Regions from separate parts of the Bacillus sp. SYZHCR11 genome, predicted to be linked through region 3. Evidence: riboswitches for the same ligand, from Rfam matches in the RefSeq annotation. Region 3 holds a riboswitch; each other region holds the start of a gene.
The links. Region 3 has a riboswitch for S-adenosylmethionine ahead of metN (methionine ABC transporter ATP-binding protein MetN). Riboswitches for the same ligand answer to the same signal wherever they lie in the genome.
Positions count from the first base shown of each region.

Region 1: it holds a riboswitch for S-adenosylmethionine, as region 3 does, so the genes downstream of both, AC2CGA_RS05505 (bifunctional homocysteine S-methyltransferase/methylenetetrahydrofolate reductase) here and metN (methionine ABC transporter ATP-binding protein MetN) in region 3, are expected to answer to the same signal.
Region 2: it holds a riboswitch for S-adenosylmethionine, as region 3 does, so the genes downstream of both, AC2CGA_RS01595 (2-hydroxyacid dehydrogenase) here and metN (methionine ABC transporter ATP-binding protein MetN) in region 3, are expected to answer to the same signal.

Region 1 covers NZ_JBXUND010000001.1:1,203,896-1,213,559, forward strand. Annotated here, with positions in the region: gene AC2CGA_RS05465 (BsuPI-related putative proteinase inhibitor) at 1-376, opposite strand, end outside; gene AC2CGA_RS05470 (YitT family protein) at 391-1,233, opposite strand; gene AC2CGA_RS05475 (DegV family protein) at 1,359-2,210, shown strand; gene AC2CGA_RS05480 (hypothetical protein) at 2,259-2,381, shown strand; gene AC2CGA_RS05485 (methyl-accepting chemotaxis protein) at 2,442-4,091, opposite strand; gene AC2CGA_RS05490 (BMP family lipoprotein) at 4,088-5,065, opposite strand; gene AC2CGA_RS05495 (CvfB family protein) at 5,236-6,132, opposite strand; gene AC2CGA_RS05500 (YajQ family cyclic di-GMP-binding protein) at 6,232-6,723, shown strand; SAM riboswitch class I at 6,824-6,946, shown strand; gene AC2CGA_RS05505 (bifunctional homocysteine S-methyltransferase/methylenetetrahydrofolate reductase) at 7,036-8,877, shown strand; gene AC2CGA_RS05510 (GNAT family N-acetyltransferase) at 8,960-9,400, shown strand; gene AC2CGA_RS05515 (pentapeptide repeat-containing protein) at 9,635-9,664, shown strand, end outside.
Region 2 covers NZ_JBXUND010000001.1:283,720-293,383, forward strand. Annotated here, with positions in the region: gene AC2CGA_RS01560 (winged helix-turn-helix transcriptional regulator) at 1-243, opposite strand, end outside; gene AC2CGA_RS01565 (SDR family NAD(P)-dependent oxidoreductase) at 412-1,158, shown strand; gene AC2CGA_RS01570 (hypothetical protein) at 1,534-1,815, opposite strand; gene AC2CGA_RS01575 (MarR family winged helix-turn-helix transcriptional regulator) at 1,808-2,386, opposite strand; gene AC2CGA_RS01580 (hypothetical protein) at 2,584-2,808, shown strand; partial or broken gene AC2CGA_RS01585 (hypothetical protein) at 2,852-2,990, opposite strand; gene AC2CGA_RS01590 (molybdopterin oxidoreductase family protein) at 3,112-5,175, opposite strand; SAM riboswitch class I at 5,322-5,414, shown strand; gene AC2CGA_RS01595 (2-hydroxyacid dehydrogenase) at 5,536-6,552, shown strand; gene AC2CGA_RS01600 (FGGY-family carbohydrate kinase) at 6,545-8,011, shown strand; gene AC2CGA_RS01605 (RbtT/DalT/CsbX family MFS transporter) at 8,059-9,306, shown strand; gene AC2CGA_RS01610 (hypothetical protein) at 9,338-9,664, opposite strand, start outside.
Region 3 covers NZ_JBXUND010000002.1:171,974-181,637, reverse strand. Annotated here, with positions in the region: gene AC2CGA_RS07580 (acetyl-CoA C-acetyltransferase) at 1-954, shown strand, start outside; gene AC2CGA_RS07575 (acyl-CoA dehydrogenase family protein) at 973-2,757, shown strand; gene AC2CGA_RS07570 (arsenate reductase family protein) at 2,871-3,227, shown strand; gene gcvH (glycine cleavage system protein GcvH) at 3,287-3,670, shown strand; gene AC2CGA_RS07560 (YusG family protein) at 3,725-3,961, shown strand; gene AC2CGA_RS07555 (toprim domain-containing protein) at 4,031-4,396, shown strand; gene AC2CGA_RS07550 (thioredoxin family protein) at 4,399-4,719, shown strand; gene AC2CGA_RS07545 (SCP2 sterol-binding domain-containing protein) at 4,816-5,166, shown strand; SAM riboswitch class I at 5,277-5,383, shown strand; gene metN (methionine ABC transporter ATP-binding protein MetN) at 5,489-6,514, shown strand; gene AC2CGA_RS07535 (methionine ABC transporter permease) at 6,507-7,175, shown strand; gene metQ (methionine ABC transporter substrate-binding lipoprotein MetQ) at 7,189-8,004, shown strand; gene AC2CGA_RS07525 (carboxymuconolactone decarboxylase family protein) at 8,097-8,474, shown strand; gene AC2CGA_RS07520 (YuzK family famiily protein) at 8,667-8,819, shown strand; gene sufC (Fe-S cluster assembly ATPase SufC) at 8,996-9,664, shown strand, end outside.

The DNA.
Region 1 (9,664 bases), on a different contig from region 3:
TTCCCGGACCGGGCACGTTCTTCCACACATCTGAAAAGTCATACGTTTCATTCGGCATTAAGGTCACGGTCTGAAACGCCTGGGTAAACATTTTGTCTTTTGAATAGCGGTACAGTTCTTTGTGATGTTGGTCATGTACGGTCAGTTCGAATTTCTGCCCTGAGCTGAATGTGAAATCGATCGGGCTTTCGCTTTTGTTTTTTAAAGACATTTGAAATTCGATCTGCTGATCTGTCTGCACAGGATTTACGGCTAATTCCGCTTGCTGTTCATTCATCTCTCCGGATACCTCCTCAGCGGGCTCCTTCTGCCCGGATTGACTGCTGCATCCGATCAATAAAATGACCGGTAATAACAGGCCAAACAGCCACTTCATTCTATCCGCTCCTATCAGTCTTTTCTGAAGAAACCAAAGATCCCCGTCGTTTGCACGATGTTTGTGAAGGCTTTCGGGTCGACTTCTTTCACGATTTTCTCAAGGTCATACAATTCGTACCGCGTGATGACGATGATCATCATTTCTTTCTGTTCGTTTGTGTAAGCGCCTTTTGCCGGCACCGTCGTAATGCCTCGGACCATTTTCCCGTAAATCGCTTCTTTGATTTCATCAGCTTTTTTTGTAACGATCATGGCGGTCAGTTTCATGTGGCGCGTGTGAATGGCGTCAATCACCCTTGTTGTGACATACAGAGCGACAAGGGTATATAATGCTTTCTCCCATCCTTGCAATAATCCTGCCGTCAAAATGATAATCCCGTTCAAAATGAAGAAATATGTGCCGACCGGTTTATCCTTCCATTTGGCCAGCACCATCGACACGATATCAAGACCGCCTGTCGAAGCGCCGAATTTCAGCGTTAAACCGATGCCGATAGCTGAGATGACTCCTCCGAATACGGTATTCAGAAGAATATCGTGTGACAGTCTCATTTCCGGGAGAATCCCCATAAAGACGGACGTCAGCGCTACGCTTAATATGCTGTACACGGTGAATGATCTGCCGACTTTCAGCCACCCTAACACACCGATGGGAATGTTTAAGAGGAACATGAGAACTCCTGTCGAAATATAAAAGGGGGCGTATTGATCAACGACGCTTGACAGCAGCTGGGCGACACCGGTAAAACCGCTGGCATATACATTCGCCGGTATCAGGAATAAATTCAGTCCCGCCGCATACAGAAACGCGCCGATGACGACGATTGCTAATTTTTTTACTTGTTCTAGTACCATGGCTTGCTCCTCCGCTCATTTTCATTATTAGCTTTTCCCTTAAAATAAAGTTTTGAACACTATTTTGCCAAATTTATATGATATAGTTGGCATCACTCTCACCAACCGGAAAGAAGGGAATTATGATGACAGTTCACCTTATTGCTGACAGCGCCTCTGACCTGCCGAAATCTTATATTGAAGAAAACCGGATCGGGTTCATTCCGCTGCACGTAACACTTGACGGAAACGAATATGAGGACGCGGTCACCATTCAGGCGGATCATATCTTTCAAGCGATGCGGGACGGGAAAGTTCCGAAAACATCCCAGGCATCACCGGATACGATAAAAAAAGTATTTTTACAATACGCGGAACTGGGAGAACCGGCGATATACATCGCCTTTTCCTCAGGTCTTTCCGGCACCTATCAGACGGCCGTAATGATCGCCAATGAAGTAAAAGAGGAATTTCCCGATTTTGATTTACGGATTGTAGATTCCAAATGCGCTTCACTGGGCTGCGGCCTCGCGGTGATGCACGCGCAAACACTCTGTGTTAACGGGAATACAATACAAGAAATCGAAACGTCTGTAAAGAACTTTTGCGCACGGATGAAACATATATTTACGGTCGATGACGTCGCCTATCTCGCGCGGGGCGGCAGAATTTCAAAAACGTCCGCTTTTGTCGGGGGGCTTTTGAACATCAAACCGATTCTGCATGTGGATGACGGCAGGCTCGTGCCGCTCGAAAAATTGCGCGGACAGAAGAAACTGTTTAAACGGATTATAGAAATGATGAAGGAAGAAGGCGGCGATTGGGCGGATCAAACCGTGGGAATCAGCTATGCAGATAATGAAGAGACGGCGATTGGGATGAAGGAAATGATTGAAGAAGCGTTCCATCCGAAAGAAATCATTCTTCATTCAATCAGCTCTGCGATCGGCGCCCACTCCGGGCCGGGCACGCTCGCGATTTTTTTCCTGAAGCCATAATTTCAATGCGGGCGGGCATCCTAACGGACAGAAGGGAGGCTTTGCCGCATGAAAGATGATGACAAAAAACCGTTGGACAATAACGCCGTAAATCAGAAAAAGAACCGGCTTGCCGAAAAAAACCGGCAGGCGGGAAAAAACCAGAATTCCAAAAAACCGGACCATCTGTAAAAGGAAAACAGCCCTCTTGTCTTAGAAGAAAGAGGGCTGTTTTTTGCGCACGGATGTCTGTTACAAAGTAAACCGGCGGACCTGATCGTTTAACCGCTCTGTCAGGCTCACCAGATTATTGACGCTTTCCGCCATTTTATGAAAAGAAGACAGCTGCTCAAGCGCGGAGGCAGAAATCTCTTCGCTTCCTGCAGCCGTTTCCTGAACGACGGCGCTGATGCTTTCGGCATGATGCAGCACTTGCTCACCAAGCTGTTTCGATTCGATGATCCGTCCGTCCAATTGAGTAAGCTCCGCCTTAATATGGGCGGCTTTTTGTTCAATATGGGCGAATGATTCTGACGTTTTCTCCATCAGCTCCTGCTGTCTGTCCGCTAAAGCGACGCCGGTCGTGACAGCTCCGGTAATAGATGTGATGCCGTCTTCAATTTGCTTTACCATATCGAAAATCTGCGCGGTCGCTTTGGCTGATCCGTCTGCGAGCTTCCGTATCTCCTCGGCAACGACGGCAAATCCTTTTCCGGCCTCGCCTGCTCTGGCCGCCTCGATTGCGGCGTTTAAGGACAGCAGATTGGTCTGGCCCGCAATGTCGGAAACGGTCTGCGCCATCATACTGATGCCTGCCGCATGCTCTATGAAGAGATCGGCGGCTTCGGAAATCTCTTTTGATGTCTCATTGCTTTTATCAATGGCTTGCTTGGTCTCGGCTAAAGCACCTCGCCCCGCAGCCACCGCCGCAATCGTCTCTTCGCTGCTTCTCGTCGTTTGTTTGGAACGTTCGGCGTTCGCCTTTGAATGTTCATCCATTTGTTCAATGAATTGCACCGCATGCTGCAGATCTTCTGAAATGGTTTGGGAGCCTTGCGCCATTTCTTCCGTCGATACGGACACCTGCTCGGTCATGTCCTTCAGCGTCTGGTTTTCCTTCGTCAAACCTTCCGCAAAAGTCTCGACTTCACGGCCGACCTCTCCGATCGCCTGAATTAAGGTGCGGAGCTGTTCAGCCATCATTCCGAATGAGTCATTCAGCTCTTTCAGTTCGTCCTTCCCTTTATAATCAAGCATTTCAACGGCAAGGTTCCCCGCTGCAATACGACGGGCATTTTCAGCCATGCGGCGGATCGGCCCTGCAATTCTCTTCGTCAGCCTGATGGAAGATATGACGGTGACAGCAAGTATCACGATGGTCAGCACGGCTGCGCTGTAAACGATAAACTGAATCTGGTCAGCCGTCTGCTTCTGCATGTCTTCATAGTGATCCCGGCTTTTCAGATTCAGCATATAAATATCATTCAGAAGACCGTTGATGCGGGCCGCCGTCCTTGTCGCTTCAGCCGGGCTTTTCGAATCAAGAGCAGCGTCCGCCTCCGCCTGCCACGATTCGTATTTTTTGGCGAGTTTGTCATAAGCGGCTTTGTCCGCATCGTCCGTCATCGTTTTTTTGAGCGCCGCCAGTTTGTTTGAGCTGCTTTTCATATAGCTTTGTACATCTTCTTTCTGGGCGTCTGCGAGCGTATAGGAATAGCCGGTGATGCTTTCTTTTAACGTATTAAGGTCGGCTTTTGCTTCCTGGACGTTTAACAGCGCGTCCACTTCATCTTCATTTGAAGCCTGAATCTTCATCATGTTTACGATGGTAAAGCCGATGACGGCGGCGAAGCAAATCATCGTAACGGCTGCGTTAACGAGCAGCCTTGTCCGTAATGTCACTTCAGATCGCCTCCTTTTTCAATCAGACTGTTTTTCATATCCGTGATCTTTTTCGTCAGCCCGCCTGCGTTTTTGACAACTCTGATCTTGGCTAAGTCCATGCCGTTTTCCTTCAGTCCGTAAACGATCTCACCGCTTTTGATCTCCTTGTTGTCTTTTAAATCTTTCGCCAATTCATAGATGACATGGTCGACGTTTTTCACTAAAGAAGAGATAACGGCGTGCTCGGCGGTGTAATATTGATCGCTGTCAACACCGATGGCGTATACTTTTCGCGCCTCCGCTTCTTTCAGTGCGCCGACACCCGTGAAGCCGGCCGCCGTAAACAGGACATCGGCTTTTTTTCGGATCATGTTTTGGGCGATGCGTTTCCCGAGCTTATCATCATCAAACGTACCGCTGATTTCCGACAGCACGCGGATGTTCGGTTTGACTGATTCCGCGCCTTTCAGATAGCCTTTCTTAAACCGTTTAATGACATCGGCATCTGAACCGCCGATAAATCCGATCGTGCCGGTTTTGCTCGTCATAGCCGCGAGCGCTCCGGCTAAGAAGCTTCCTTCATCCTCTTTAAACGTGACGGAGGTGACATTATCCAGGTCTGATACAGAATCAATCAGCACAAACCGCTGCTTCGGATATTTTTTGGCGACCTTTTCTAAATCCGCCTGCATGCTGTAACCGAGCCCCACAACAAGATCATTGCCTTCCCGGACAAGCTGGGTCAGTCCTTTTTCGTACGTATCGGTGTCTTTTATTTCTCTGTAATCAAATGTGATGCCGAGCTCGTCTCTTGCTTTCATCAAACCTTGAAAGCCAGAATCATTAAATGATTGGTCGCCGAGGCCGTTGTCTGTCAGCATGATGCCGATTGTTTTCGTTTTTTCAGCCGCCGCCCCCTCGGATTTGCCGGCACATCCCGCCGTGCTGAGCGCAAGCAGCAGTACAGCCGCAAATATCGCCATTTTTCTCATTGAAACTCTCCTTTTGTTTTTTTCTATAGTTATATATCGGTTCGGATGTCAGAATATTTTATTTCAATAAAATATGTATGTTCGGCAGGGTGATAAACAAATGAGGGCATAGAAGCTTTTGAGAAAATAAAAAACACCGGTTTTGGTTCACCGATGTTTTTGCAGAAAATTTATTGTTTTTCGTATGTCCAGCCGTCTTTCTGATACACTTTGCCGTTTTTCATCAGGTGCCCGAGCGCCCGCTTAAAGGCGGCTTTGCTTAAATGAAACCGTTCGCGGATATCGTCAGGATCGCTTTTGTCTCCGTAAGGCATCGCGCCGTTTCTTGATCTCAGATAGGTCAGAATCTCCTCCGCGTCAACCGAAAGCGCATCCTGCTTTCTCGGCAGCAGGGACATGTTGACGGAGCCGTCTTCCTTCACCTCGATGACACGCCCCGTCACGCGGCTGCCGAGTCTCGGCTCTTCTTTTCTTTCTGAAGGGTGAATAAACGCGCGGATGCCTTCATCGGTAATCAGAAAAGAGCCTGATGCGATCAGTCTGTACACCGTGCCTGTCAGGTCTTTATTCATGACGTCTTCCTCTGCATCCGTAAATAATTCACTGATGATATCCTCAGGCGCCGGCTTGGCAAACATGCGTCCGCGGCTTGTCACCTTCAGCATGCAATACAGTCTGTCGCCTTTTTGCGGCCAGACGGATTTGTACGGAGGCAGGTGCTCCGTTGCGACGAGCGCGTCTTTTGACAGACCGACGTCGACGAATACGCCCATATCCTCCACAGCGTCCGTCACTTCCACCCATCCGTAGTCATAAAAGCTGATGAGCGGCTTTTTCATCGTCGCCGCGAGTCTTTCCTGATGATCGACGTAAATAAATACGTCCACTTCATCTCTGTCTTCAATATCCTCTGTAATTTCACTGTTATGTAAAAGAACCGTATCCTCGCCGTCGGTTAAAAAATAACCGAAATCGGTTTGATGATCTATACTAAGCGTGAGCTGCTGCCCTGGTCTCATGTTATCGTCCTTCCTGATTCGCCCGTATGGGGCTGATGTTTTTCTCATTTTTTCCAATATGCATAAATTCATGCTTTATGCAGTTGGACATTTCTCTTTATTCTACTATAATCAACTCATAAGTGAAATGTTATAGGAGGTTTTCTCATGGCAAAAGAAAGTTCTTTTGATATTGTATCCAAAGTTGAATTTCCCGAAGTGCAGAATGCGATTCAGATGACGCTGAAAGAAATCGGCACGCGCTATGACTTTAAAGGATCTAAAAGCGATGTAACTTTAGAAAAGGAAGAACTTGTCCTGATTTCTGATGACGAGTTTAAACTGAATCAGCTCAAAGATGTGCTGAGCGGCAAGCTGATCAAACGGGACGTGCCGACGAAAAACATTGAATACGGCAAAATCGAAAATGCCTCAGGGGGCACGGTGCGCCAGCGCGCGAAGCTTGTACAGGGCATTGATAAAGACAGCGCCAAAAAAATCAACGCGGTGATTAAAAACTCCGGCTTGAAGGTAAAGTCGCAGATTCAGGACGACCAAGTGCGCGTCACCGGAAAAAATAAAGATGATCTGCAGCAGATTATTGCAGCCGTCCGCGGGGCAGACCTGCCGATTGACGTTCAATTTATTAATTTTAGATAAATTATGTGATTCCTATTGATTATTGTCTCTATTTTCGGTAAATTTGGAGAAAGGGATTTTCACAGTTAAGTTTTGGAAACCCATGACAATTACATGAACGTTCTTATCAAGAGAAGCCGAGGGACTGGCCCGACGACGCTTCAGCAACCGGTGTAATGGTTTAACCCAAACCATGACCAAGGTGCTAAATCCAGCAAGCTAAAAACAGCTTGGAAGATAAGAAGAGAGACAAATGATTACAGAGTCTTCTTCTTAAGAAGACTTTTTTTATTTCTCTTTTTTCCTTGCTGAATGTGACGAAGGAGGCAAACAATGGGACTATTACAAGACTTAAAAGAACGGATTTTAATCGGAGACGGCGCGATGGGCACTCTCCTCTATTCCTACGGCATTGACAGATGTTTTGAGGAACTGAACGTATCAAAGCCCGAGGAAATCAAGCGGATACATAAGGCTTACGTGGAAGCCGGGGCAGACATCATCCAGACAAATACGTACGGCGCGAATTTTATTAAGCTCTCAAGATACGGACTTGAGGATGAAACGAAAAAAATCAATCAGGAGGCGGTCAGAATCGCGCGCGCTTCCTCAGACGGCGCTTATGTATTGGGAACGATGGGCGGCATCCGCACATTTAACAAAAACGCCTACAGCCTGGAGGAGATTAAACGCAGCTTTCGGGAGCAGCTTTATTTATTGCTTTACGAAGAGCCGGACGGTCTGCTCCTGGAAACATACTATGATTTAGAAGAGGCGCGCGAAGTGCTGAAGATAGCGAGAAAAGAAACGGAACTTCCGATTATGCTGAACGTATCCATGCACGAACAGGGCGTGCTGCAGGACGGAACGCCGCTTCGGGAAGCCCTCAGGTCAATTGCCGATCTCGGCGCTGACATAACGGGAATCAATTGCCGGCTCGGCCCGTACCACATGATTGAAGCGCTCACCGAAGTGCCGATATTCCGTGACGCTTATTTATCGGTCTATCCGAACAGCAGCCTCCCGTCTTTAGAAGAAGGCCGGCTTGTTTATGATACGGACGATGCCTATTTCCGGGAGAGCGCCGTACAGTTCCGCACTCAGGGCGCGCGCATTATCGGCGGCTGCTGCGGTACGACGCCAAACCATATCAGAGCCATGGCTGAAGCGGTCCGCGGACTTTCTCCCGTCACTGATAAAGAAGTGAAAATCAGACGGGAAGAAGAAGTCATCTCCGTCCGGAATGAACGGACCGAGCCGGGTTTAAACGAAATCGCCGCTCAAAAACGGTCAATTATCGTAGAGCTTGATCCGCCGAAAAAATTGAATTTTGACAAATTTCTGCAAGCGGCGGCTGAATTAAAAGAAACCGGCATAGAAGCGCTGACGCTCGCCGACAATTCATTGGCGACACCGCGGATCAGCAATGCCGCCTGCGGTTCATTGCTGAAAGAACGCCTTGATATCCGTTCTCTCGTTCACATTACATGCAGAGACCGCAACATCATCGGCCTTCAGTCACATTTAATGGGGCTGGATACGCTCGGGCTTACCGACATTTTAGCCATCACGGGCGATCCTTCAAAAATCGGCGACTTTCCGGGGGCTACCTCCGTCTATGATTTAACGTCCTTTGACTTGATCAGGCTGATTAAACAATTCAACGAGGGCATTTCTTTATCAGGGAAACCGCTCGGCAAGAAAACGAACTTTTCCGTAGCCGGAGCATTTAATCCGAATGTCCGCCATCTTGATAAAGCGGTAAAACGGCTGGAGAAAAAAATCGAGTGCGGAGCTGACTACTTCGTGTCCCAGCCTGTCTACTCGGAGCAGCAGCTCATTGACATTCATCATGAAACGAAACATCTCAAAACACCGGTGTATATCGGAATTATGCCGTTAACGAGCAGCCGCAACGCAGAGTTCATTCATCATGAAATCCCGGGCATTAAGCTGTCAGACAGCATCCGGGAAAAAATGGCGCTCGCCGGCGAAGACAAGCAAAAGCAGAAAACCGAAGGCCTCGCCATCGCCAAGTCGCTTCTCGACACGGCGTGCGAACTGTTTAACGGAATTTATTTAATCACCCCGTTTCTCCGTTCTGATTTGACATCAGAACTTGCAGCTTATATTAAGCAAAAGGATGAAAAGCGGGCTGATGTATATTTGCATTGACGCGGAAGAGGCCGCCTGATATGACAGGCGGCTTTTTCATGGTACGATACAGAAAAAGAATCAAGCAAAGGAGGATTTTTTCATGGTTGAAGTAAAACCCATCACCGCAGAAGACACATACGCGATCAGACACAGCGTGCTGCGCCCCCATCAGACGATTGAGGATTGTAAATATGATCAGGACAGCGTCAAAGGAGCATTTCATCTCGGAGGTTTTTACGACGGGACATTGATCAGCATCGCTTCTTTCTACCCGCAGAACCAGCAGGCTTTACAGGCGGCGCCCGCCTACCAGCTGCGCGGCATGGCAACGCTTGAAGAATACCGGACGCAAAAAGCGGGAAGCACGTTAATCGCCTATGCGGAACGAAAACTGGCAGATATGGGGGCGGCGCTTGTCTGGTGCAACGCCAGATGTCACGTGAAGGGATATTACGAAAAGCTCGGCTGGAAAAGCACGGGCAGCCCCTTTGACATACCCGGCATCGGCCCGCATGTGATCATGTATAAAGAACTCGCCTGAAACAGACAAAAGCCCTTGGCATCCCTTATAAGGGCTTTGTTTTGTTATCTTTCGGCGTGCCGGATGAGTTCAAACGAAATGAAGCTTTTATAAGCGCCGCTATTGACGCGATCCCGCTTTGATATTACCCTTTGTTCAGTAAGCAACACGCAATTCGGCAAGGGTGGGCAGGGGCGAAAACGATATCTGCCAATTGCCGATTTCAGCTATTATGTTTAGAAAAGGGAGTATGAGATGAATACGATCCAAAAACCGAAAATCCCG
Region 2 (9,664 bases), on a different contig from region 3:
AAGTTCAGTGGATGAATATTCAACCTTCGGCGGTACTTGGTTATACATCTTTCTGCTCACAAGTCCACTGGCTTCAAGCTCTCTAAGTGTTTGAATCAGCATTTTCTGAGTAATATTTGGGATAATGCGGTTTAATTCACTCGTTCTCTTTGGTCCATTCATTAAAAAGTATAATACAAGGCCTTTCCATTTTCCGCCAATCACTTCCTTTGTCACTTCAAACCCACAGCTGAATTTTTTCATGTCTAAAGCTCTCCATTCCACATTTATTACTTTTTAGTTACTATATCACAAAAAAGTAGGTACTTCCGATAATGTGCTTACTGAAGGATACTATTACTTGTAAGTTGTTCTTCAAGTACTTAAAGGTACTAGACATAAAATAATATTAATTCTAAAGGAGTGTTAAGTATGGGTGAATTTGAAGGTAAAGTAGCGCTTGTAACGGGTGGAACAAGTGGGATTGGTCTTGCTGCAGCACAAAAATTTGTAAACGAAGGTGCATATGTTTATATCACGGGACGTAGACAAAACGAACTTGATAAAGCTGTTAACCAAATTGGCAAGAACGTAACCTGTGTTCAAGGTGATATTTCTAAGCTTGAAGACTTAGACAAACTATATGACATGATAAAGCAGGAAAAAGGTAAGTTGGACATCCTTTTTGCTAATGCAGGCATCGGCAGCTTCCTTCCATTAGGTGAAATTACTGAAGAGCAGGTTGATAGAACGTTCGGCATTAACGTGAAAGGAACCATTTTTACTGTTCAAAAAGCGCTATCACTATTCCCGGACAAAGTAGGTTCTATTATTGTAACGGGCTCTACTGCTGGATCAATTGGCAACCCAGCATTTAGTGTATATGGAGCATCTAAAGCAGCATTAAGAGCACTGGTTCGCAACTGGATTCTTGACCTAAAAGGTACTGAAATCCGTGTAAATGTGGTAAGTCCAGGAGTGATTCTTACACCTGCATACGATGAGCTTTTTGGTGATGCACTTGAAGGAGCGATGGAAAATGCCAGAAATACTGTTCCAGCTGGAAAAGTTGGGACACCTGAAGAAGTAGCTAACGCTGTATCTTTCCTTGCTTCAGACGAAAGCAGTTACTTGACGGGTATTGAATTGTTCGTAGATGGCGGGCTAGCACAGGTATAATTTCACTGCGCAGAGGTTACAAATCTTACCCAAAAAAGGTTAATGGGGATTTACTTGAAGAAGCCGTATAGACAGGGAATTCGACTTTTTTATGTTTGAATTTGATTAACGTTGTAAATTCGCATTTTCCTGGGGCTGCCACTAAATGACCTGTAAAAAAGATTACTTTGTGAATAAATGTACTTAAAGTAACGGAAAGGAGAATGTCCAGTTGTTATTTGGAGTGAATTCGGTGGCTATAAAGAACTTAATTCTGCCCATTTTATAAAGTTCTTTTATGAAAGACTTCATGAGATGAAAGAAAATCGGGAAGAAGATGAAGACTAAGACGATTAATAAAAGAAAGCTCTCTTTTAGAGAGCTTTTTTCAGATTTTCAATTTTTAACAGGCTTTATAATGAGCAAACAGGCATTACTCAAAATACTCGCCGCGCCTATCCAAAGCAGCCATTGTGTTGCGGTCAGCCATGAGGCAGTTAGGATAAAGAGTCCAATGGCAATTGATATATAATTGCCGGCTCGGTCCAGTTTACGATTGCAATGAAGTTTATATTTAGCATGAGAAATAAATTGATCAATTTTATCTTTCAGCTCATAGCATTTTTCCTTCATCTTATCCTCAGTTTCTTTTACTTTTCGATAAAGCATATTATTCATCGTTTGCACTCCCATATCGCCGTTTTGAAAATTCAGCCATGATTTTTTCTTCATAGTCATCTGAGATGGATTGTGCCTGGTCTTCAACTTTCAAATGTGCTTTTTCTTCAAAACCGTCCTGTTCTTCACCATCAAAACGATAAAGTTTTTGCAATAGCCTCCAGAATGTTTCAACTTCTTCAGTTGTGAACTCATGAAACATATCCGCTAAAAAATAGGTGGATCTTTCTGAACAGGAAATTAACGCTTTTTTTCCTTCAGGGGTAATCTCAATATTGATTGCACGTTTATCCAGTTTGCTTGGCACAGTGTGAACATATCCTTTTTTCGAGAGACTTGAAATTAATTTGTTAGCGGTTTGTTTTGTTGTGCCCAGCTTTTTAGCGATATTCATAAGTGTGGTATCTTCCGTCGGTAAATGGGCAATAGCAATAAGAGTCATGTGCTGTCGGGAAGTCAACATTTCTAAGTATTCGTCCCCCCGAGTCTGCACCTTATTGACAACCGAAAATAATGATGCGTAACTTTGTTGCATAAAATGCAGTTCCTTCATTAGTAATTTAATATCCATAAGTTATCTCCCATCTAAATTGTCACCATGTTGACAATTACAATATACATCACAAAGGGAAATAAGTCAACATGGTGACTAATAGGCGGGTACGGCTGTTTTCAAAAATGCCACAGACAGTCGGAGTGTTTACAGAAGGGGAAAAAAGTATAATAAATGCGAAAAGGGCATTAATCTAAAGTGGGAAGGTGTTTGACATTCAGAAAGTGAACTGGTCAGAACGGTATGAATGGTTCAATAAACAAGATGAAAAAGATGGGCGTTTAATGGCGTTCCTTCGTCATGAGCTTACATATGAGGAAGTCATACGGTTATATAAGAAAGGGTTTTATTTGAAATCAAAAGAAGGGGATGTTTCGTTACGTAAGAACGATATCCGTCGTATGTTTGGGGTTGAAGAGAGGCAGGGGGGCAAACCTTAATGAACGGGAAGAGAAAAACTCTTCCCGCTTTTCATGGCAGCTGTTATTCTTTTTCCAGCATGGAAGTCAGCCATTCTCTTAATGCCGGTTTCTGCACATACCGCTTTCCGTTTCTCGTGATATGCGGAATGTCAGATGTTCATGAGGATCAGGTGAGTTAAAGTTTTCAATCCGTCTCCGATGAAATATCCGGCTAAAGCGATTCCGATGCCGGTAATATATCCAAACCTCCAATAAACGTTATCATTTTTTATACGGTGAAGCCGGCCGGAGGATTCAGCCTTCAGCAAAACCGCCGTGCGTTTATTGCGGACGGTTTTGATTGCTGAGCTTTTCCACCTGCACCTTTCCGGAGAAGAAAACAGCGCCTCCGCCCATATCCGCCAGCCGATCGGGCGTGAGCGAATTGACGAGCTGTTTTTTATCATCCATATCGGCCCAAAGACCTTGGCTCACCGCAACGCCGGGAAGCACCTGTTCGCCGACCGAAACTGTCAATTCGCACTCACCGCGGTGATTCCAAACTCTAACGGTTTCTCCGTCTTCTATGTTCCGGCGTACAGCATCTTCTGTATGAATGAAAAGCTTTGGCGCTTTTTCCAGTTTTACGTGTTTTTCGTTATTTGAAAATGTCGAATTCAAAAAATTATGATTCGGTCCCGGGACAAATAAAAGCGGAAAATCGTCATCGCTCTCAAGAGGGATGTGTGTCGGCAGCGCCGGATAACCGTCCTGTTTCATCTTTTCCGAATATAATTCAATTCTTCCGCTCGGTGTCTTGAGCTTTCCCGGAAAAAGCGGTTTTTTCCGTTTGGCTTTCATGAAGGAATGGCGTGAGAGCGCTTCGTAATCAATATCCTCGATATACGGATTGTCGGGAAAGTCCAGCGCCTGTCTGATTAATTCTTCATCAGAATCCTGAAGCTCCTGCTCGGTAAATCCCATTGCTCCGGCAAGCAGACGGAACACTTCCGTATTCGATTTGCTGTCCCCGTAGGGTTCGATCACTGGTTTTTGCAGCTGAATAAAATGATGCCAGTAAGACGTGTAAAAATCCGTGTTTTCAAATGCGGATGCAGCGGGGAGCACGATATCCGCATATTTGGCGGTTTCCGTTAAAAACAGATCGTGAACGACTGTAAATAAATCCTCCCGCAGCAGGCCTTTTCTGACTTTATTCGCTTCCGGCGCCACCACTGCGGGATTCGTACCGTAAATAAACAGGGAGCGCACGGGCGGTTTTGTTTCTAAAAGAACGCTTCCGAGCCTGTTCATATTAAATGATCGCGGCTTCCGGCCGTAAAGCAGATCAGGCCGCTGGAGCGCTTGTCTGTTATAGTTTAATACCGCGCTGTTGTGCTTGATTGCGCCTCCTCCGGTGTTGAGCCACTGCCCTGTAACAGCCGGAAGGCAGGAGACGGTGCGGACGATCATTCCGCCATTGTCATGGTGCTGAATGCCGTTTCCGATCCTGATAAGGGAAGGGGAGGTTTCTCCGTACATTCTCGCAAGGCGTCTGATATCGTCGGCTTTAACGCCTGTAATAGCAGAAACCGTTTCCGGATCATAGTGTTTGACATGCGCTTTTAATTCGTCACTGCCTTCGGTGTATTCTGTGAGAAATGCTTCATTGTGAAGGTTCTCAGCGAATAAGATATGCATGATACCGAGGGCGAGTGCGGCATCTGTGCCGGGACGAATGGGAATAAACCAATCAGCAAGCCGGCCGGTTTGGTTCTTATGTACATCGATAACGACAATTTTAGCCCCTTTTTTCCGGGCTTTTTGAGCAATCATGACTTGGTGCATATTCGTGCTGACGGCATTGATTCCCCAAAAAATAAAGAGCTTAGCATGTATGGTCTCCTCCGGATCAGTACCCGCTCCTTCTCCCATTGTATAGTTATAGCCTTCAGAACCGGCTTTGCTGCAGATCGTCCGTTCGAGATGACTCGCTCCGAGACGATGGAAAAAACGGCGGTCCATTCCCTCTGCCGCCAGTTTTCCCATATTGCCGTAAAAGCTGTACGGAAGAATGCTTTCCGCTCCTTCTTCGGAAATAAGCTCTTTCCAGCGCGAACTGATTGTATTGATTGCTTCCTCCCAGGAAATAGGCGCAAACGCGGCTTCACCTTTTTTACCGATCCTTTTTAACGGAACGGTTACGCGCTTCTCATCATAAATACGCTCAGCCATGTGTCTGACTTTGTTGCAAATATTCCCTGATGTGACCGGGTGATCGGGGTCTCCCTGAATGTTAACGATTTTTCCGTCTTTTTTTGTCACAAGCAAGCCGCATTGATCGGGACAGTCTAGTGAGCACACCGACTTAAAGACCCCGTTCGGCTGTGTTGCAGCAGAATTCATAGCCCATTTCTCCTCTTTGTTTATATTGTAAGCATTATAACATTTCAAAATCGAACGTCAATTCAGAAAAAAGTGTTGACATTACGGAAAGACTTTTCTATGATGAGTTTATTCTTTTAAACAGCCTGACAATTTCATCATTTTATTTTCTATCCAGAGAGGTGGAGGGACTGGCCCTATGAAACCTCGGCAACATTTATTGTGCCAATTCCAGCAAGCGTATGCTTGAAAGATAGGAAAGAATGGTCTATACATATTTGTGCGCTTCAAGCGGATAAAGACGGTATATGAATCTCTTTCCTTCTTTGAGGAAAGAGATTTTTTTATGAAAAAATTTATGTGAAAAGGATGTTTTGCACCATGACGGTTTTAATTACCGCGCCATATCACGACGAGGGGCTGAAGGAGCTGGCTGAGCTGTTCGGCCGGACTGTGCACCGGCCGTGGAAGAAGCACGGCCGGGCCTATCGGGAAGATGAATTGATCCGGATGATTCATGAGACAAACGCGTCGGGGCTTATAACCGAACTTGATGAGGTGTCTCAGCGTGTTATTGACATATTGCCGGATTCCGCTTTTATCGGTGTCTGCAGAGGAATGCCGTCTAATGTGGATATTGCGGCGGCGACTAAAAGAAAAATCCCCGTTTTCTTTACACCGGCCCGCAATGCCCAGGCCGTTGCTGAAATGTTTATCGGAAATGTGATTTCATTTTTGCGTCATACGTATTCTTCCCATCAGTGGCTGAAGGACGGAAAGTGGAATGGTGATTATTTGCAGGCTTACGTCAAATTCAGAGGAAATGAGCTGACGGGGAAAACAGTCGGCCTTATCGGTTTCGGAGCTGTCGGACAGAGAATCGCCAGGCTATTGGCCGCTTTTGACTGCAAGGTGCTTTACTATGATCCATTTGTCCGTCATGAAAACCGGGAGTATGAAAAAACGACGATTGAACAGGTATTTTCTGAAAGTGATATTGTTTCCGTTCACTTGCCGCGCACAGAAGAAACCATCGGCCTTATCGGCGCCCGGCACTTTCAATTGATGAAACAGGAAGCTGTTTTTGTCAATACGTCAAGAGCGGCGGTTACAGACAGGGAAGAGCTGCTGCGGGTGCTGAAAGAACGGCGGATTAAGGGAGCGATCCTTGACGTGTTTTATCACGAACCGCCTGAATCTTCTGATTATGAATTGATCTCTTTGCCGAATGTGTTCGCGACTCCCCATTTAGCGGGCGCAACATTTGAAGTGGAAGATCATCATGTGAAGATTTTAAATGAAGCGCTTTTCAAATGGAAACAAGATCAAACCTGCTCAATACGTGAACTTTATAACAAAAGAGAACTTGAAACGGAAGCAGGAGGCTGTAATGGCTGAACAAAAAGGCTACCTTGTATTTGACATCGGGACTGGGAATGCGCGAGTCGCGGTCGTGACTGCCGGCGGCGAAGTGACCGCGCTTGAAAGGGAAGACATTGAATATGTGACGGATCCGCTTTATCCGGACGGACGATATTTCTCACCGGAAGGGTTATGGACGCAAATCAGCGCTATGGCAAGAAAGGCTATTGCCAAGAGCCCTCATATTACATTAATCGGAATCACCTCAACAAGCCAGAGGCAGGGAATCGTTTTGATCAATAAAGATAAAAAGGCATTTCTCGGTCTGCCCAACATTGATAACAGAGGGCGTGAATGGGAAGGCGGGATTGAGGCAGAAGAAGAAGTGCATCAGCAAACCGGACGTCTACCGAGCGCTTTATTTTCCGCCATGAAACTTGTCGGATTAAAAGCCAGACAGCCGTCTTTATGGAAAGAAGTGAAGTGTATCACAAGCATCAGTGACTGGGTGACATTTGAGCTGAGCGGAATTTTAAGCTATGAACCGTCACAGGCTGCTGAAACACTGCTGTTTGACGTAAGGAAAAAGGCGTGGTCAGAGAAATTATGCAACATCTTCGGTGTGCCTTCTGCCATTCTTCCTTCACTCGTCCGATCTGGGACGGTTGTCGGAATGTTAACGTTTAAGAAAGCGGCGGTGCTCGGTCTTTCTGAAAGAGTGCCTGTGATTGCAGGCGGGGGAGACACACAGCTTGCCATCAAAAGTGCAGATGCAAAGCCGGGAGATATCGTCATCGTATCCGGCACGACGACGCCGATTACAAAGATAACAGCGGAGACCGGAACCGAAAGTTTAGAGAATGCATGGCTGAATTGCCATACAGAAGAAGGTGAATGGCTTCTAGAAACGAATCCGGGTGTAACAGGACTCAATTATCAAAAATTAAAATCCATTTTTTATCCGAATGAATCCTACAGCGTCATGGAACGGGAAATCGCAAGTCTGCCGAAACATGATCATGCCTGTATATCTGCGTTAGGCTCCTATTTATCTCCTGAGAAAAACGCACTGGCAAAAGGCGGATTTATTTTTGACGCTCCGCTGTCCCAAAACTTAAGCAGAGCCCATTTTGTCAAAGCCGCACTGCTGGAAATCGCTTTTTCAATCAAATGGAACTATGAGGCGTTAACAGAGGCGGCTTCCTTTTCACAAGATTATGTGAAGGTGTGCGGCGGCGGTTTCCAAAGTGATGCTTTGACGCAGTTTCTTGCTAACCTTCTTCAAAAGAAAATCTATAAGAGAGAGGGGTTCAGCCAGGCATCCGCAATGGGAGCGGTGATGATTTGCAACGAAGCTCTCGGTGTGAAAGCAGAGCTTTCGACCTGCACAAAGGTAATTGAGCCGGAAGCGGATCAGACGGATCTCTTCCTATATGAAGAATGGAAACATACCCAAAAATTATTTACTCATTTTCAGCCGGCGGTGAAAGGCTGACTTGGGGATGAGATGACAACATGAAAGATTGCTGAGGAGGAACAAAAATGCTTAATAAAATAGGAATTCCGAAACAGCTCGCCTGGGGATTTTTAGGGGTCGTGCTGTTTATGATGGGAGACGGCCTTGAACAAGGCTGGCTCAGCCCGTTTTTAGTTGAAAACGGCTTGACGGTACAGCAATCAGCATCCCTGTTTACGGTTTACGGTATTTCTCTTGCTGTGGCGTCGTGGTTTTCAGGGGTCTGCCTCGAAGCCTTCGGCGCAAAGCGGACGATGTTTATGGGGCTGTTGTTTTACGTCATCGGAACAGCCGCGTTTATCGCATACGGATTTGAGAATCTTAATTTGCCGGTGATGTATGTCACGTATTTTATTAAAGGGCTGGGTTACCCGCTGTTTGCCTATTCATTTTTGACATGGGTGATTTACCGGTCGCCGAAAAACAGGCTCAGTACGGCGGTCGGCTGGTTCTGGATTGCATATTGCTGCGGGATGTTTGTATTCGGTGCTTGGTATTCAAGCTGGGCCATCAAATCCTTCGGCTATTTGAATACGCTGTGGAGTTCAATTTTCTGGGTATGCCTCGGCGCGTTTTTTGCTTTGATTTTAAATAGGGACCGCTTTGAAAAGAAAAAGGCAGATAAGCGGGAAAAGGCGCAGGAATTAATGAAGGGAATCACCATCCTTGCTGAAAATCCGTGCGTGCTCTCTGGGGGGATCATTCGGATCATTAACAGCATCGGAACATATGGATTTCCGGTATTCCTCCCGATGCATATGGCGCAGCACGGCATTTCTACAAATGTATGGCTGCAAATTTGGGGAACGATTTTTCTCGGAAATATCGTCTTTAACTTAATCTTCGGCGCAGTCGGCGATGCCTTCGGCTGGAAAAAGACTGTCATGTGGTTCGGAGGAGTGGGCTGCGGCATTTTTACTCTTTTATTATATTATGCTCCTGTTGTATCACATGGGAATTTGCTGTTCGTCAGCATTGTCGGTTTTATATGGGGAGGGCTCCTCGCCGGGTTCGTTCCGATCGGGGCTATCGTGCCGACGGCGGCCGGCAGCAATAAAGGTGCTGCCATGTCTGTGTTAAATCTGGCTGCGGGCCTGTCGGCATTTGTCGGCCCCGCGCTTGCCTGGGCGTTCATCGGGCTTGTCGGCGCACAAGGCGTTGTATGGATTTTCGCAGCGCTCTATTTCGTAAGTGCGATCTTGACAAATCAAATCAAAATACCTGAAGAGAAAACGGCAAAACACAATAAAGCATTGCCTGAATACGCTTCTTAACAGCAGCGCCCCGAAAATTCGGGGCGTTTTTTTACGGCTGCTGAAGAAACCCGGCAAACCGCTGAATTTGTTCACGTAACGATTGTTTGTTTTCGTGAAATTGTTTGAAACGATGTCCGTTTGCTCCGGACGGATGCGGGAAGCCTTCCAGAATGACCGCATGGCCCATTCTGCCGTTCTTCTTCAGCGTGCGGCAGGCTGATTCTGCTGCTTTTCCGAGAGGGATAAGCAGAATGTCTTTTTTCATCATTTCTATTTCATCCGGAAAACATGTCAGCGCGTAACGGCTGAGAAGAGCTGATCTGCTGATGGCCGGCCGGTGTCCCGTATAGTTTTTCTGTTTATAAAAAACAGGGTG
Region 3 (9,664 bases):
GCGGGGCTTCCTCATACGGTGCCGGCCATTACGGTGAATCGCTACTGCTCTTCCGGGCTCCAATCCATCGCTTACGGTGCTGAAAAAATTATGATCGGCGCGGGTGATACCGTCATTGCGGGCGGTGCGGAATCCATGTCGCAAGTTCCGATGATGGGGCATGTGACACGGCCGAATATCGCTTTGGCGGAGCATGCGCCTGAGTATTACATGAGCATGGGGCATACGGCGGAGCAGGTCGCCGAAACGTACGGGGTATCCAGAGAAGACCAGGATGCATTTGCAGTCCGCAGCCATCAGAATGCCGCAAAAGCCCTTAAGGAAGGGAAATTCAATGACGAAATCGTGCCGGTTGAAGTATCGCTGACAGAAGTCGGTGATGACCATAAGCCGCGGAAAAAACAATTTACCTTTTCTCAGGATGAAGGCGTTCGTCCCGGCACGTCGGCTGACGTCTTGGCGAAGCTCCGCCCGGCTTTTTCTAAAACGGGAACCGTGACGGCCGGGAACTCTTCACAAACAAGTGACGGCGCGGCGGCTGTCATGCTGATGGATCGCGAAAAAGCATCGTCGCTCGGATTGGCCCCGCTTGTCAAATTCCGTTCCTTTGCCGTAGGCGGCGTTCCGCCTGAGGTAATGGGAATCGGTCCGATTGAAGCCATTCCGCGGGCGCTCAAGCTTGCCGGACTCGAATTACAGGATATCGGGCTTTTTGAATTGAATGAGGCCTTTGCTTCACAGGCCATTCAAGTCATCAGATCGCTCGGGATAGATGAAGAAAAGGTGAACGTCAACGGAGGCGCCATCGCGCTCGGACATCCGCTCGGCTGCACGGGGACGAAGCTGACCCTGTCACTCATTCATGAAATGAAACGGAGAAACGAGCAATTCGGCGTTGTGACGATGTGCATCGGAGGCGGCATGGGCGCTGCCGGCGTATTTGAACTCATTTAAAAAAAGGGGGAAATGAACATGAAACAGGAAACGGTCAACGTCAAAAAAGGCGGCAGCTTTCTGATTGAAGAGACGGGATATGATCAAATATTCACTCCGGAGGACTTTACAGACGAACATAAAATGATCGGCAAAACGACAGAAGACTATGTCGTCAACGATGTGCTTCCTTATATCGATGAAATTGAAAACCATCAGTTTGAGCATTCGGTCAGACTGCTGAGAAAAGCCGGAGATCTCGGCCTCCTCGGAGCAGACGTGCCTGAAGAGTACGGCGGTATCGGCCTGGATAAAATCAGTTCAGCCTTCATCACGGAAAAGTTTTCACGTGCCGGCAGCTTTTCGCTATCTTACGGCGCTCACGTCGGGATCGGTTCATTGCCGATCGTGTTCTTCGGAACGGAAGAACAGAAAAAAACCTATTTGCCGGACTTGGCTTCAGGACAAAGAATCGCGGCATACGCCTTAACTGAGCCCGGTTCAGGTTCAGATGCCCTCGGCGCGAAAACGACGGCTGTTTTGAATGAAGCGGGCACACACTATATTCTTAACGGAGAAAAGCAATGGATTACAAACTCCGCCTTTGCAGATGTCTTTGTCGTCTACGCTAAAGTGGACGGAGATAAGTTTTCCGCATTTATCGTAGAAAAGAACTATCCGGGCGTATCAACGGGACCGGAAGAGAAAAAAATGGGGATTAAGGGTTCATCGACAAGAACGCTGATTTTAGATCAGGCGGAAGTCCCGAAAGAAAATCTTCTCGGCGAAATCGGAAAAGGCCATGTCATCGCCTTTAATATCCTGAATATCGGGCGCTACAAGCTTGCCGTCGGCACAATCGGCGCTTCAAAACGGGTGATTGAGCTGTCTGCCGCTTATGCAAACCAGCGCCGGCAATTTAAAACGCCGATCTCAAGCTTCACGCTCACTCAGGAAAAGCTTGCGACGATGTCAGCGCGGCTTTACGCCATGGAGAGCTCTGTATACAGAACAGTGGGCTTATTCGAAGATAATATGAGCAGACTGACGGAAGAGGAGCAAAAAGACGGACGCGAAGTCGCGAAGTCCATCGCCGAGTACGCGATTGAATGCTCGCTCAACAAAATGTGCGGTTCTGAAACGCTTGATTACATTGCCGACGAAGGGGTTCAAATTCACGGCGGTTACGGATTTATGCAGGAATATGAAGTGGAGCGCGCCTATCGCGACTCAAGAATCAACAGGATTTTTGAAGGCACAAATGAAATCAACCGCCTGATCGTAACGAGCACGTTTCTGAAAAAAGCCGTAAAAGGTCAGCTGCCGCTCTTTGAAAAAGCAAAAGCGCTCCAAGAAGAACTCATGATGCTGATGCCTGAAGAGCCGGGCTCAGAACCTCTTGAACAGGAAAAATACATTGTCAGACAGGCGAAAAAGATCGCCCTCTTGACAGCGGGTCTCGCGGCGCAGAAATACGGCAAAGAGATTGAAGGCGAGCAGGAAATCATGGTGAACATTGCCGATATTGTCAGCGCGCTGTATGCTTTGGAATCTGCCGTCCTCAGAACGGAAAAAGCAATTGCGGCGGACGGTGCCGAAAAAGCCGCGCAGAAGCTGTTATATACGGAAATCTTTGCCCAGGAAGCCCTTCAGAACATTGAAGCGCACGCCAAAGAATCACTGATCGCCATGGAGGAAGGAGATTCCCTCCGCATGATGCTTTCCGTGCTGCGCAAACTGACGCGCCTGACGCCGAAAAACCTCATTCAGAAAAAACGTGAAGCGGCAGCCGCCGTCTTCCGTGAAGAAAAATATACAGTCTGATCACATGCTGAAAGCGCTCCTTCATCAGGGGCGCTTTTTCATGAAGCAACGTTATAGGTTTTTACAAGTGATTGTGTTAAAATAACGACGATCATTTACAAGGGGTGAAGAAGATGTCGTTAAATTTTTACTGGTACCCTAAATGCGGAACGTGCCGTAATGCGAAAAAATGGCTGGAAGACCGCGGCAAGGAAATAAACGAAATACATATCGCGGAGGAAACTCCGTCGAAAGAAGAAATTAAAGACCTCTATGAAAAGAGCGGTCTTGAGCTCAAAAAGTTTTTCAACACGAGCGGAATGAAATACCGCGAGCTGAACTTAAAGGAAAAACTGTACCATATGTCAGAGGATGAACAGCTCGAACTTCTGGCATCAGACGGTATGCTCCTGAAACGCCCGATTACGACAGACGGCGAAAAAGTCACTGTCGGCTTTAAAGAAGACCAATTCGAAAAATATTGGATGTAATGCCAGGTTCAAAGAATTATGGTATCTTCTTATTATAAGAAAAAAATGGAGGGATTTAGATGAGCACACCGAAAGATATGCGTTATTCCAAAGAGCACGAATGGGTCAAAGTTGAGGACGGAAAAGCCCGTATCGGGATTACACATTTCGCGCAAGCCGAACTTGGCGACATCGTATTTGTCGAGCTTCCGGAAGTCGGCGCCGAAATTAAAGCGGACGAGCCATTCGGCAGCGTGGAATCCGTCAAAACCGTATCCGAACTGTACGCACCGATTAACGGAACGGTGACGGAAGTGAACGAAGACCTTGATGACAGTCCTGAATTCGTAAACGAGTCTCCGTATGAAAAAGCGTGGATGATCGTCGTGGAACCGGCTGATGCTGAAGAAATCGAAAACCTCATGACTTCTGAGCAATATGACGAAATGACACAGGAAGACTGATCGGATAGCAAAGGGGCCATTTGGACACTCTATCTGTAACGGGAGGTGTCTAAAATGGCTTTTGATAAACAAAAGGTCGATGTGACGGAGAACGTCACGGGCCGCTTTCAAAACGGCCGGTTTTCCTTGTTTCATGAAAATGAAGCCATCGGCGAGATGACAGGCATGGACCAGTACGAGCTCAAACAGGGCTTTTCATTTGAAAATCAAAAATTTTATAAAACAGCCGATGTCATAAACGGCAGCGATCCGAAATATGTCGATTGCGATTATGAGAATGGCTGGTGTTAACAGTTGGCGGTGAATTTCACTGCCTTCTTTTTCAATCTGACGCTAAAACAATCGGCAGGTGACACGCTTATGTACAACGGAGATGAAAAGGTCATTATCGTAGAAGGAAAATCTGATAAAATCAAAGTCAGGGAAGTGCTCATCGAACCCGCGGAAATCGTCTGTACAAACGGGACGATCGGCCAAACCGAACTGGAAGAGTTGGCGGACCGCCTGTTTGACAGAGACGTCTATATTTTAACGGACGCAGATGACTCCGGAGAAAAATTAAGAAAACAGCTGAAACGGGAGCTTCCCGAAGCGCGCCATATTTATATAGACAGAACATACAGGCAAGTCGAGTCGTGCCCGGGCCATCATCTCGCATCTGTGCTGATCAGAGCCGGCTTTGATGCTGACACTGTATTTTTGAAAAAGAACGACCTGAGGTGGTAATCATGAAAGAACTCCAAGAAAATGAACTCGAATCGATTCAGGATGACGTTTATCTCCTGTATTTGTACACCCCGTTTTGCGGCACATGCCAGCTGGCGTCCAAAATGCTTACTGTCGTCGAAGAAATGCTGCCCGGCGCCGCCTTCTATAAAAACAACGTGAATTATTCCCCCGCATTCGCCAAAGCCTATCAGATTGAAAGCGTTCCGTGCTTTTTGCTGTTTAAAGGCGGAGAGCTTGTTGAGAAAGGATACGCCTTCCGCTCCGTTTCCTATTTATATGAGCTGATTAAACAAAAAACATCGCAAACGTTCCCGATGTGACAATATTTACAGGAAAATGTCGTGCGGTTTATAAAGGGTTCTGTCCGTTAAAAAGAGAAAGTGTATGTATGGCCATTAAAACGGGAGGTTATACGAGTGGAGAAAATAGAAGTTTCAGAGAATGACGGACAGCATCTGTTTTTGAAACCGCTATTAAACGCCTCAACGCTGCTGATTACATTCCAAGGAGAAACAGAAGCCTTAACGGTCTCAATTAACGGACAGGGAGAAATGAGAAAAACGTCGGCTTCAAAGGAGAAATCTAATTTGACCTTTTACGGAAACCAGACGGAAATCATCCATCTCCTGCATGGTGATGTCTCTTTGCAAAAGCTTATCCAAAGCGGAAAACTCAAAGTGAAAGGATCATTCAGAGCCCTGCTGAAGCTGGAGGCCATCCTCTGGCTGACAAACGGATTTTTTCAGGCGATCAGTAAACGGCCGTAACTGCCAATCTACTATGTGACAATAGCTTCCAATATTTATTTTATTGACTTTTTATCATTCGCCGTGCTATTCTACAGTAAGAATTTCCGGACGAAAATACGATATGTTTTCTCTTATCAAGAGAGGTGGAGGGAAGTGCCCTATGAAGCCCGGCAACCATCAACAATGTTGAAATGGTGCCAATTCACTCAAAGCGGTCTGCTTTGAAAGATGAGAGAAAGGCCTTTTTCAATAAGCCTTTCTGCTCATTTTTGCAGAAAGGCTTTTCTTTTGCGGAGAAACCCGGAAGATTTCTTAGAATAGTGTAAGGCGGGTGATTGCTTTGATCCATCTTCAAAATGTTTCAAAAATTTACAAAGCGAAGCATGGGGATGTCAATGCTGTCCAAGATGTCACTCTTGATATCAAAAAGGGCGAAATATTTGGAATTATAGGATATAGCGGAGCTGGTAAAAGTTCCTTAATCCGTCTCCTGAACGGCCTTGAAAAGCCGACGTCGGGAACCGTGGAAGTCGCGGGGACGGAATTAAATAAAGTAAGCAGCCGCGGGCTGAGAAAAGCGCGCCAGGAAATCAGCATGATCTTCCAGCATTTTAACCTTTTGTGGTCGCGCACCGTCCGGGAGAACATTATGTTCCCGCTGGAAATCGCCGGCGTGAAAAAAAGCGAACGGGTCCGCCGCGCTGATGAATTGATTAAACTGGTCGGATTAGAGGGGAAAGAAAAATCTTATCCGTCGCAGCTGAGCGGCGGTCAAAAGCAGCGTGTCGGTATCGCCCGGGCGCTCGCTAATAATCCGAAAGTCCTTCTGTGCGATGAAGCGACATCAGCGCTCGATCCGCAGACGACCGATTCAATTTTGGATCTTTTATCCGATATAAACGACAGACTCGGTCTGACGATCGTGCTCATTACCCATGAAATGCACGTCATCCGAAAAATCTGCAACAGAGTCGCCGTCATGGAAAACGGGAAAGTCGTTGAAGAAGGCGAAGTACTCCAAGTTTTCAGAAACCCGCGCGAACCGATGACCAAGCGTTTCGTTCAGCAGGTGACAGAACCGGAGGAGACGAAAGAAACCATCCAGCATTTTCTGCAGGAAACAGCGACAGGGAAAACGATTCAGCTTTCATTTGTCGGGCAGGCCGCCGAGCAGCCCCTCATTACGGAAATGATCCGAAACTTTGATGTGGACGTTAATATTCTGCAGGGGAAAATTTCACAGACGAAGGACGGAGCTTACGGTTCATTATTCATTCATATTGACGGTCAGGAAAAAGAAGTAGAAAACGTGATCCGGTTCATCAAAGACAAACAGGTAGAAGCAGAGGTGATCACAAATGTTTGAAAAATGGTTCCCGAACGTTGATATAACCGAGCTGTGGACGGCCACATACGAGACCCTTTATATGACGGTCATCGCTTTAGTTTTTTCATTTATCATCGGAGCGATTCTCGGTCTTCTGCTCTTTTTAACGGGCAAGGGAAGCTTATGGGAAAATAAAATCATTAACACCGTGATTGCGGCGGTCGTTAATATTTTCAGGTCTATTCCGTTTCTTATTTTAATTATTCTGCTTCTCGGCTTTACTAAGATTTTGGTCGGATCGATTTTAGGACCGAATGCCGCATTGCCGGCGCTGATTATCGGCTCCGCGCCGTTTTACGCCCGTCTTGCGGAAATTGCGCTCCGGGAAGTCGATAAAGGAGTCATCGAAGCTGCCAGATCAATGGGAGCAAAGACATCGACGATTATCTTCAAAGTGCTGATTCCTGAATCAATGCCTGCGTTAATTTCAGGCATCACCGTGACGGCCATCGCCCTGATCGGATCTACCGCCATTGCCGGCGCCATCGGTTCAGGCGGACTCGGAAACCTTGCATATGTAGAAGGCTACCAGTCCAATAATACGGATGTAACGTTTGTAGCGACAGTATTTATACTCATCATCGTCTTTATCATTCAGATTATCGGTGATGTAATTACAAATATAATAGACAAAAGATAAGGGAGGATTTACATTGAAAAAGATTGTATTAAGTGCGCTGCTGCTTGTGTTCGCGGGAGTTTTAGCCGCCTGCGGATCAAACGGCTCGAATAAAAAGGAAATCGTTGTCGCCGCGACAAAAACACCGCATGCTGAAATCTTAAAAGAAGCGGAACCGCTCTTGAAGGAAAAAGGCTACACATTAAAAGTAAAAGTGCTGAACGATTACAAAATGTACAACAAAGCGTTAGCTGATAATGAAGTGGATGCGAACTACTTCCAGCACGTTCCTTACCTTGAACAGGAAATGAAAGAAAATAAAGATTACAAACTCGTGAATGCCGGAGCCGTTCACCTTGAGCCATTCGGAGTTTACACGAAAAAATACAAATCACTGAAAGACCTGCCTAAAGGCGCGACCATCATCATGACTAACAATGTCGCTGAACAAGGCCGTATGCTGGCGATGCTTGAAAAAGCCGGACTGATCACACTTGATCCGAAGGTAAAAACGATTGAAGCGACTACGAAAAACATTACGAAAAACCCGAAAAACCTGACATTCAAAAAAATCGCCCCTGAATTAACGGCGAAAGCATATAATGAAGAAGAAGGCGATGCAGTCTTCATTAACGTCAACTATGCGATTCAAAACAAACTGAATCCGTTAAAAGATGCGATTCAAGTGGAATCAACGAAAAACAACCCGTACGCAAACATCATCGCCGTACGCAAAGGTGACGAAAAATCAGAGAAAATCAAAGCGCTTATGGAAGTGCTTCACTCTAAGAAAATCAAAGACTTTATTGAGAAAAAATACGACGGAGCCGTGCTTCCCGTATCTGAATAAAGCGAAAACCCCGGATGAATCATCCGGGGTTTTTTTCGGGTATTAATCGGAGAACTGTCCATAATAAAAAGGAAGGTTAACGATTGGAGGGAATGGCAGTGGCTCAATACCAGGATAACGGAAAAAGCGTGCATGACGCATTGAAACAATATAAAGAAGGTTTAGGCATATTCGAGCAAAAAATGCCGATGATGGGGCGGAAGTTTAATGAATTTACTGAGCAGTGTTTCTCAGCGGATTCATTAACTGAAAAAGAGAAACAATTAATCGCTCTGGGCATCAGCATCAGCGCTCAAGATGAATTTTGCATGATTTATCATACGAAGGGCTGCCTTGACCAAGGGGCCACAGAAGAAAACATCCTTGAGGTCATCAGCGTCGCGGCGGCATTCGGGGGCGGCGCGGCTCTCAGTCAGGGAGTGACCCTCGTGCAGCAGTGTATTCAGGAATTCGGACATACGACGCATTAGAATGAGCAATCGTGTGAATACCGTTTTTCAGATAAAGCGAGCGCCGGTTTCCGGCACATTCGAAAGGATTCAGGGGCACACCCTCTTTGGCCGGAGCAGCGGATCATTGTTACAATAGAAACAAATATATGAAGGGATTGATTCATTATCTGCACCAGCCAAGAGAGACTGGACCTTGACTATACGCCTGAAATGGAAAAAGCGATGCAGAAGTCACACGGCATCGGCTACGAGGAATACGGACGGCGTCTTTCAAAAAGGATGGAAGTCGAACGGCAGAGGGAGCTTGAATATCAAAAAAGCAAGTTCCTCGCAGCGCAGCTTAATGAGAAAATCGGTCAGTAAAAAAGGGTGGATTTCCGCCCTTTTTCTGTTTCAAACAGCTTTAATTACGCCTTGATCTTTGATAAACTTTAGGAATGTTCCGGGTAATATAAAAAGTTGTATTTACTTTTCATTTGTTATAAAATTAGAATGAGAATAAATTGAGAATAATGATTATATATTTTGGAGGTATAGATATGGCTGCTTCAACATTAACGATCAAGGATCTTCACGTTGAAATCGAAGGAAAAGAGATCTTAAAAGGTGTAAACCTTGAAATAAAAGGCGGCGAATTCCACGCTGTCATGGGGCCGAACGGTACCGGTAAATCCACGCTCTCAGCAGCGATTATGGGACACCCGAAATACGAAGTTACAAAAGGCAGCATCACGCTTGACGGCAAAGATGTACTGGAAATGGAAGTGGACGAGCGCGCTCAGGCGGGTCTTTTCCTTGCGATGCAGTACCCAAGCGAAATCAGCGGTGTGACAAATGCCGATTTCCTTCGCTCTGCGATTAACGCACGCCGTGAAGAAGGCGATGAAATTTCTCTTATGAAATTCATCCGCAAAATGGACGAAAACATGGAGTTCCTTGAAATGGACCCTGAAATGGCGCAGCGTTACCTGAACGAAGGTTTCTCAGGCGGGGAGAAAAAACGCAACGAAATCCTTCAGCTTATGATGATCGAGCCGAAAATCGCCATTCTTGACGAGATCGATTCAGGTCTTGATATCGATGCGCTTAAAGTCGTTTCTAAAGGAATCAACAAAATGCGCAGCGAAAACTTCGGCTGCTTAATGATCACTCACTACCAGCGCCTTCTGAACTACATCACGCCTGATGTCGTTCACGTTATGATGCAG